Regions from separate parts of the Exiguobacterium sp. KKT215 genome, predicted to be linked through region 3. Evidence: predicted binding sites of a transcription regulator. Region 3 holds the regulator's gene; each other region holds the start of a gene.
The links. The regulator Rex, encoded in region 3, represses fermentation and respiration genes when NADH is low (regulators of the CRP and FNR family bind a similar motif). The targets are predictions, from matches to a motif close to TTGTGAAATATTTCACAA.

Region 1 (2,205 bases), 1.5 Mb from region 3:
GAGCCGACGACTGAAGCGACGATGCGCTCGATTGACGTCTGTATCGTCCCCGGCCGCGTGTTTGACCGGTCCGGCTATCGAATCGGATGGGGAGGCGGCTATTATGATCGCTACCTCGCCACGTACAAAGGGACGACCATCGCGTTGGCCTATGACGTTCAACTGCTCGATGAGATCCCGATTGAGCCACACGACATTCCTGTCGAATTCATCGTGACGGAAAGGGAAACGATTTTATGTTCGCCATCTTCCTTGTAACTTGTTTGGTGGCCTTTGCCGGCTATCGATTGCGCTCGTTGACCCGCTCCGGTGCCGTCTTGACGGTCGTGACGGGGACGGTCATCGGCTACGGTTTCGGTTGGTTCGGGCTCTATTTACTCGGTGTCTTCTTCTCGACATCGTCGCTCGCCTCGAAATATCGTGCCCGGGACAAGGCGCCTGTCGATGAGATTGTTGAGAAATCGGGTCCCCGTGATTTCGTACAAGTGCTCGCCAACGGGGGCGTCGGCATGGTAACGGCGCTTGGAATGATTTTTGCGCCAAACGACGCCTGGTTATTCGCTTATGTCGCCTCGATTGCCGCGGCGACGAGTGATACGTGGGGATCTGAGTTCGGCGTCCTCGCCAAGCAGAAACCGCGCTCGATTCGGACGTTCCGTGAAGTCGAACCGGGAACGAGTGGTGGGGTGTCCGTGTTCGGTACGGTCATGTCGATCGTCGGGGCCACGGTCATCATCCTCGCCGCGCTTCCATTTATCGAGATTGATGTGACGTTCGCGCTCGTCTTGATCGCCCTCGGATTGAGCGGCAGCGTCGTCGACACATTGTTAGGGGCCACGGTGCAAAGGAAATACCGATGCCGTGTGTGCGGCAAGTTGACCGAGAAGAAAATGCATCATCGTGAGCCGACGGCTTATGTGTCGGGCTGGCGTTTTCTCGGCAATGACGCCGTCAACTTTTTGTCGATTGCCGCGGCCGCGACGATTAGTTTCCTCTTGTTACGATGAGGGTAGTACAGAAAATGTAGATGTTTCAAACGAATGTGAATTTTGTCACAATATCGCCAAAGTGAAAACGGTTTCCTTAGTAGTGAGTGTTTGTGAATGATGTTACAATCTTTATGTAACAGACATAACAAAAACATGAAACAGATTGTTCGAAGGGTGGAGAATCAATATGGAAACATTAAATCATGCAAAAGTAACACGCGTCGCGCTCGTCGGGGCCGGAGCGGTCGGTGCCAGCTTTGCGTACCAATTGACGACAGCAAGTCTTTGTGAGGAACTCGTCATTATCGACATCAACAAATCGAAGGCGGAAGGCGAAGCGATGGACTTGAACCACGGCGTCTCGTTCGCTTCTTCACCGATGCGCGTCTGGGCAGGGGACTATACGGACTGTGGTGCAGCAGATATCGTCGTCATCACTGCCGGTGCTCCGCAAAAACCGGGTGAAACTCGCCTCGACCTCGTCGAGAAGAACGCCAAAATCATGAAATCGATGATTGGGGACATCATGGCATCTGGATTCGACGGCATCATCATCATCGCCTCGAACCCGGTCGACATCATGACACATTTGGCTTGGAAATACTCAGGTTTACCGAAACACCGCGTGTTCGGATCAGGAACGGTACTCGATACGTCACGTCTCCGTTACATGCTCGGTGACTATTTCAACGTCGATCCACGCAACTGCCACGCCTACATCATGGGTGAGCACGGAGACACGGAATTCGCGGCCTGGAGCAACGCCCGCATCTACGGGAAGTCGGTCGAGCAGTTGCTTGAAGAGAACGACGAATATACATGGGAAGACCTCGAAGACATCTACGTCAACGTTCGGGACGCGGCGTACCACATCATCGAGCGCAAAGGCGCGACGTACTACGCCATCGGCCTCGGTTTGCTCCGTCTCGTCAAGGCTGTGCTCCGTAACGAGAACACGTTGTTGACGGTCGGCGCACATTTAGATGGTGAATACGGCTTGAACGATATCCATATCGGTGTACCGGCCATCATCAACCGCCAAGGAGTCCGTCAAGTCGTGGAAATCGAGTTGTCAGACGAAGAAAAACAAAAGATGCATCATTCGGCAGAAGTGTTATTGAAAACGATGCAACCTGTCTTATAAGAACGATTACTCGTTCTGTCATGACCGTAGTTGGCTCCCGCCACTACGGTTTTTTTGTGGACCGACGGAAGA
Region 2 (2,205 bases), 1.1 Mb from region 3:
AACCATTGCATATTCACGCGACGTCTCGCCACCTTTTTCACGTTGAGTAGATGTTTCGCCGTCACGTTCTCAGAGACGGAGTTTTTACCGTACGACCCACAACCGAGTGTGAGTGATGGTGTCATTTCGTTATAGAGATCACCGATGCCGCCGTGTGCCGTTGGCGAGTTGACGATGATGCGGCAAGCTTTCATCCGGAGTCCGAATGCGAGGATGGCGTCGTCGTCAGTCGAGTGGATGGCTGCCGTATGACCGAGACCACCGATTTCAAGCATCTTCTCTGCGATGGCGAAACCTTCTTCACGCGATTGGACTTTGTAGGCTCCGAGTACTGGGCTGAGTTTCTCATGTGAGAGCAACTCTGTCGCACCGACCGTCTCGAGTTCGGCGATCAAGATTTTCGTATCGGCCGGGACTGTGAGTCCAGCTCGTTCGGCGATCCAGGCTGCAGGCTTCCCGACGATTTCCGGGTTGACCGCACAAGAGTCTGTTTTAATGACGAGTGTCTCGAGTTTTGCTTTCTCTTCTGGTGAGCAGAAGTAGCAACCGAGCGCCGTCATTTCGGCTTTCACTTCTTCGTACACTTCTTGGTCGACGATAATCGCTTGTTCAGATGCACAGATCATCCCGTTATCGAACGTTTTCGACAAGATGATGTCCGAGATGGCACGTTTTACTTTTGCTGTTTTGTCGATGTAGGCCGGAACGTTACCAGGACCGACGCCAAGGGCTGGTTTACCAGTCGAGTAGGCTGATTTGACCATCGCCGCTCCACCAGTTGCGAGGACCATGGCGACTCCTGGGTGGTTCATGAGCGCTTTCGTCGCGTCGAGTGACGGTTTTTCAACCCATTGGATCAAGTGTTCCGGAGCTCCCGCTTCGATGGCTGCGTCACGAAGGATGCGTGCCGCTTCACTTGAACACTGTTGTGCCGATGGGTGGAAACCGAAGATGATCGGGTTACGTGTTTTGATGGCGATGATTGCTTTGAACATCGTCGTTGATGTCGGGTTCGTGACCGGTGTGACCCCGGCGACGACACCGACTGGTTCAGCGATGTACGTGATGCCGTTTTGCTCATCGTCCTCGATGACGCCGACCGTCTTCTCGCCACGGAGTGAGTTATAAATATATTCTGTCGCAAAGATGTTTTTGATCATTTTATCTTCAAACACACCGCGACCTGTTTCTTCATATGCATGTTTCGCGAGGGCGACGTGTTGTTCGAGACCGGCTAACGCCATCGCTTGAACGATCGCATCGATTTTCTCTTGGTCGAACGTCATCAATGTCTCAAGCGCCGTGTGGGCTCTAGTGACGAGCGTATCGACCATCTGTTCTGCTGATGTTTCTACTACTGCTTTCTCTTTAACTGCCATGTTGGTTTCCTCCTCATGAATGAGAGCTTATACTGTTGACTTGATGGAGAGCACGGGGCAATCAGTTGGTTTGAGAAGAGTTTGTGCTTTCCTTCACATTCATAGAATACAATGTTTCTCGCATTTTGTGCGTGACAACAATGTGAACTCTTTCACAATATTTTTTAGGAGAATGAGGATAGGGCTTGCTTTTTCATATGACGCTCAGTAAAATCGAATGCGTTTTCATGAAAATAAAGCATATGCGATATGTAAACGCTTACATCCATTGTGTCCATGATGAGGCGAATGCGCTGTGCAAAATGTCACGGGATGAGGATTGGTCGTCCACCCTGCGCTCGGTCGTGTATAATGAAGAAAGAACCTAATTAGGAAGTGACATGATTATGCCGAGACAAGACGCAGCCGATCAGTTCGTGAAACTGATCCCATTAATTCGCCGGAAGTTATTACGTCGTTCCGACCTTCCGCAAATCCCAAACTTAAACTTTTCCCACTTTCATCTCCTCATGTTGATTGAAGATGAAGGTGCGGTCACGAACGGACACATCAGTGAGACGTTATCGATTGCCCCGCCGAACGTGACGCCGCTCATCACGAAGCTCGTCGATGAGGGCTACATCACCCGCGTCCCGGACGAACGCGATCGCCGCGTCATCTGGAATCAACTGACCGAAAAGGGCGAACTCGTCCTCCGCGAGCGTCGCGATTCGTTCCGTCGCCTGTTCGAGGACCGTCTCGCGTTTCTGAACGAGGAAGAGACGGACCGCCTAATCGACAGTTTGAAGACGTTGACGGAGATCGTCGAGAAGATGGATAAAAGCGA
Region 3 (2,205 bases):
AGAAGAAGAGCGGCAATGACACCATGAGATGCGACGTCAAATCCGGCGGCGTGATGAACGCGGCGATGACGAACAAGGCGAAGTACGCATACTTCCGAATTTTTGATAAGAAGTACGGCGTCACGACACCGATGCGCGTCAAGAACATCGTCACGACCGGCAACTGGAACAACAGTCCGAATGGGATGGTCAGTTGCAGCAAGAACGTGAAGTAGTTCGACGCCCCGATGATTTGCGTTAGCCCGAGGTCTTGCCCGAGGTCCGTCGAGATATCGAGGACGAGCGGGAACAACCAATAATAGGCGAACGCGAGACCGATCAGGAACAAGATGAAGATGATCGGGATATAGGCGAGCGTCGCTTTCCGCTCGTTCGGATGCAGACCAGGTGCGACGAACGCCCACAGTTGATACAGTAGAAACGGACCGGATGCGACGAGCCCGATGACGAGCGCCAAGTTCAAGTAAATCATGAGCGGGTCCGCGACCCCAAAGGCGTTCAGTTCGAGCCCTCGTTCGACGAGGTCCGCCTGCAGATAGGCGAGCACGTATTTGACACTCGGCAAAGCGATCAAAAAGAAGGCAAAGACGACAAATGCCGACAGCATCAGTCGTCTCCGCAGCTCTGTCAAGTGATCGGACAGCGCCCGCTCTTGATCAGGTTGATGATTCATGATTACTGCTCTTTCTTCTCAAGTTCTTTCTTATCTTTCTCGTCATGTTCGTTCATCATGCCGTTCGTGGCATTTTTGAACTCACGGAGCGTTTGACCAGCGGCGCGTCCGAATTCAGGCAATTTCTTCGGCCCGAAGATGATGAGCGCGACGATGGCGATAATGAAGATACTTGCGCCTCCTGGAATACCGACGACGAGCAACGATGATAGTAATTCCATTATTGATGGACCCCCTCAGCAGATGGATAGTGTTGCATAAAGTAAATGAGCGACTGGAGTTCGATCGACAAGTCGATGTGATGGACGCGGACCGTGTCCGGCACCGTAAGACGGGCCGGCGTGAAGTTCAAGATGCCTTTGATGCCGAAGCGGACCAAGTCGTCCGCGACAGGCTGCGCATAGGCAGACGGCACCGTTAAGATGGCGACGTCAATCTTGTTCTGTTTCATGATCTGTTCCATCTCATCGACGTGATGAATCGGGACACCGGACATCGTCGTGCCGACTTTTGTCTCGTCTGCGTCGAACCCGACGACGATATGTGTGTTATTGTTTTTAAGGAAGTTATAGTTGACGAAAGCTGTCCCAAGATGACCAACCCCGACTAAGGCGACGTTCGTAATCTCGTCCTGATTCAGTGTCTTACGGAAAAAGTCTAACAGATACTGTACGTTATAGCCATATCCCTTTTTACCGAGCGCACCGAAGTACGAAAAATCGCGACGGATCGTGGCCGAATCGACCTTGACCGCCTCGCTCAGTTCAGCAGAAGAGACACGCTGTTTTCCTGATGAATGTAGGCTTTGGATAAACCGATAGTATAGTGGCAACCGTTTGGCTGTCGCTTGCGGAATCTTTGGTTCGTTTTGACTCAACGGAAAGAGCCTCCTTTTTACGACGCGTTTCAAACGAATCTAATTTCATACACCTTGATTGTAAACGAATTCACATGACCACTCAATGAATATACCTGAAATGGGGAAGAAATAAAGTATACTAAATAGAGAGAAAGGGGTTTTTTCACTTGATCCTACTGCAAGTCAATAACTTATCGAAATCATTCGGCGTCGAGCCGATTTTAGAGAACGTCAAACTCGAGATTCAAGAAGGCGAACGTGTCGCCCTCGTCGGCCGCAACGGCGCCGGCAAATCGACGCTGCTCAAAGTCATCGCCGGGGAATACAACTACGATTCAGGTGACATCATGAAGCCGAAAGACGTCACCATCGGCTATCTCGCCCAAGATTCAGGGTTAGAGTCGAACGAGACGATTTGGAACGAGATGCTCACCGTCTTCACCGATTTGATCGAACAGGAGAAGACGCTCCGCCGCATGGAACAAGACATGGGTTCTGAGCGCATCTTGAACGACCCGGCCGCCTATGAGCGTCTGCTGTCGTCTTACGATGAAGAACAACACACGTTCAAAGACCGCGGTGGCTATCAATATGAGGCGACGATCCGCTCCGTCCTTCACGGGATGCGTTTCTATCCGGACGACTTCGAACGCCGCATCGATACGCTCTCCGG
Region 4 (2,205 bases), 240 kb from region 3:
ATATAGCGAACATGTTCAGTATCTTGGTCGAATGAAGAACGGAGTGTCTGTGTGAACGTCTGTCCGTCCTCGATGAGTTTGATGTGCACATCGATTTGGTCAGCCGACGCCTCGACGCCTTCGACGGTGAAGCCTTGATACACACGATACTGCAATTCTTTCGTCAACCGTTCGTATGAAGCGAGCTCTGGATACGTCGCTGCCACGTCAATCGGGCGCGAGATGAGAGCAACGAGCAAGTTATCGCGGTAGTCGATGAAATCCTCGTTTTCGATGTCGTCGTCAAACCGAATCCAAAAACCTGCGTCTTCAAATTCTGTGATAAATCCATCACGTTGTTCACCGTTCGCTTCTACTTTAAGGGAGATGCGGTCACCGGCTTTCAAGTCGTGATCAGCTGTCAATAATTCGTACGTCATGGGAAGAACCCCTTCCTCTTCTACAATGTTCTGCCTTCATTGTGTCCGATGTAAGGCAAAAATTCAAGTTCTATCCCCGAGTCGTGATATACATCACACTAAAAACTGTATAAATCGTCACATCCGAATCGAGATGATACAGAATCGACGTAAATCCTATCGTGACGTGAATTATCTGTTTCATAGTGAATGAGAAATGCGTTATAACAGATTTTAAAGCGCTTACAAAAATGGCTTTAAGCCAACGTTCATGAGATTGTTACAACTTTCACAAGAATGTAAAACATAATGTTCACGTTTTCACGTACACTCAACTTATAGAAAGCACGCAGTTATCTCAACTATGAGGAGTGACCCACAATGGCAACCGAAATTAAATCAGCCTGGTCAGGATTTGTACCTGGGCAGTGGACGAACGAAGTGAACGTCGGTGAGTTTATCCGTTTAAACCGACATGAGTACACAGGAGACGACCGTTTCCTCGTCGGACCGACGGAAGCGACGAATCAGCTTTGGGCACAAGTGATGGAATTGACGAAAGAAGAGCGGGAACGCGGCGGTGTTTGGGCGGTCGATCAAAACAACCCGTCGACCATCGTCTCGCACGGACCGGGATACTTAAACAAAGAGCTCGAAAAAGTGGTCGGCGTTCAAACGGACGAGCCGTTCAAACGTTCGATTCATCCGAACGGCGGCATCCGGATGGTCGACGCTGCACTTGAATCGTATGGCTTCGAACCGAACCCTGAAATCACAAAGATTTATTCGGAAATCCGCAAAACGCATAACCAAGGTGTCTTCGATGCGTACACACCTGAGATGCGAGCAGCACGGAAGTCAGGGATTATCACAGGACTTCCTGACGCTTACGGACGTGGACGGATTATCGGCGACTACCGTCGCGTTGCCTTGTACGGGTTAGACTTCTTGATTGCCGCACGTAAAAAGGACTTGGCGAACCGTGGCGGTTTCTTATCAGAGGCAGATATTCGGACACGGGAAGAAATGTCTGAGCAGCTCGGGGCCCTCCAAGAGTTGAAACAACTCGGTGCGGCGTACGGGTTTGACCTCGGCCGTCCGGCGGAAAATACACAAGAGGCGTACCAATGGGTATACCTTGCATATCTCGCAGCCGTCAAAGAACAGAACGGCGCCGCCATGTCACTTGGACGTGTCTCGACATTCCTCGATGTATACGCAGAACGTGACATCGAAGCAGGTCGTTTGACCGAGTCGGACGTTCAAGAAATCGTCGACCACTTCATCATGAAGCTTCGGATCGTCAAGTTCTTGCGCACGCCTGACTACAACGAATTGTTCTCGGGTGACCCAACATGGGTGACCGAGTCAATCGGTGGGATGAGTGAGGATGGACGTTCGAACGTGACGAAGAGCTCGTTCCGCTTCTTGCATTCACTCTCGAACCTCGGGCCAGCACCAGAACCGAACTTGACGGTGCTTTGGTCGACGAAATTGCCAGAAGGCTTCAAACAATATTGTGCGAAGATGTCGATTGAGACGTCCGCCATCCAATATGAGAACGACGACCTCATGCTTCCAGAGTTCGGTGACGATTACGGCATCGCCTGCTGTGTGTCACCGATGAAAATCGGGAAACAGATGCAGTTCTTCGGAGCCCGCGCCAACATGGCGAAAGCACTCCTTTATAGCATGAACGGAGGCCGTGATGAGAAGAGCGGCGACCAAATCGCACCGGTTTGGGAGATGAACACCGAGGACGTGCTCACGTACGACAAAGTGTATGCCGACTTCGACCGGACGCTCG

Region 1: ACZ2GZ_RS06080 (L-lactate dehydrogenase) is a predicted target of Rex. The motif match lies at 1,041-1,058, and genes of this name have one in related genera.
Region 2: adhE (bifunctional acetaldehyde-CoA/alcohol dehydrogenase) is a predicted target of Rex. The motif match lies at 1,520-1,537, and genes of this name have one in related genera.
Region 4: pflB (formate C-acetyltransferase) is a predicted target of Rex. The motif match lies at 676-693, and genes of this name have one in related genera.

Annotation. Positions count from the first base shown of each region.
Region 1 covers NZ_CM145756.1:1,173,660-1,175,864, forward strand. Annotated here, with positions in the region: gene ACZ2GZ_RS06070 (5-formyltetrahydrofolate cyclo-ligase) at 1-258, shown strand, start outside; gene ACZ2GZ_RS06075 (DUF92 domain-containing protein) at 237-1,007, shown strand; gene ACZ2GZ_RS06080 (L-lactate dehydrogenase) at 1,177-2,133, shown strand.
Region 2 covers NZ_CM145756.1:1,584,155-1,586,359, forward strand. Annotated here, with positions in the region: gene adhE (bifunctional acetaldehyde-CoA/alcohol dehydrogenase) at 1-1,379, opposite strand, end outside; gene ACZ2GZ_RS08260 (MarR family winged helix-turn-helix transcriptional regulator) at 1,766-2,205, shown strand, end outside.
Region 3 covers NZ_CM145756.1:2,634,711-2,636,915, forward strand. Annotated here, with positions in the region: gene tatC (twin-arginine translocase subunit TatC) at 1-673, opposite strand, end outside; gene ACZ2GZ_RS13745 (twin-arginine translocase TatA/TatE family subunit) at 676-894, opposite strand; gene ACZ2GZ_RS13750 (redox-sensing transcriptional repressor Rex) at 894-1,550, opposite strand; gene ACZ2GZ_RS13755 (ABC-F family ATP-binding cassette domain-containing protein) at 1,700-2,205, shown strand, end outside.
Region 4 covers NZ_CM145756.1:2,399,622-2,401,826, reverse strand. Annotated here, with positions in the region: gene ACZ2GZ_RS12505 (hypothetical protein) at 1-419, opposite strand, end outside; gene pflB (formate C-acetyltransferase) at 780-2,205, shown strand, end outside.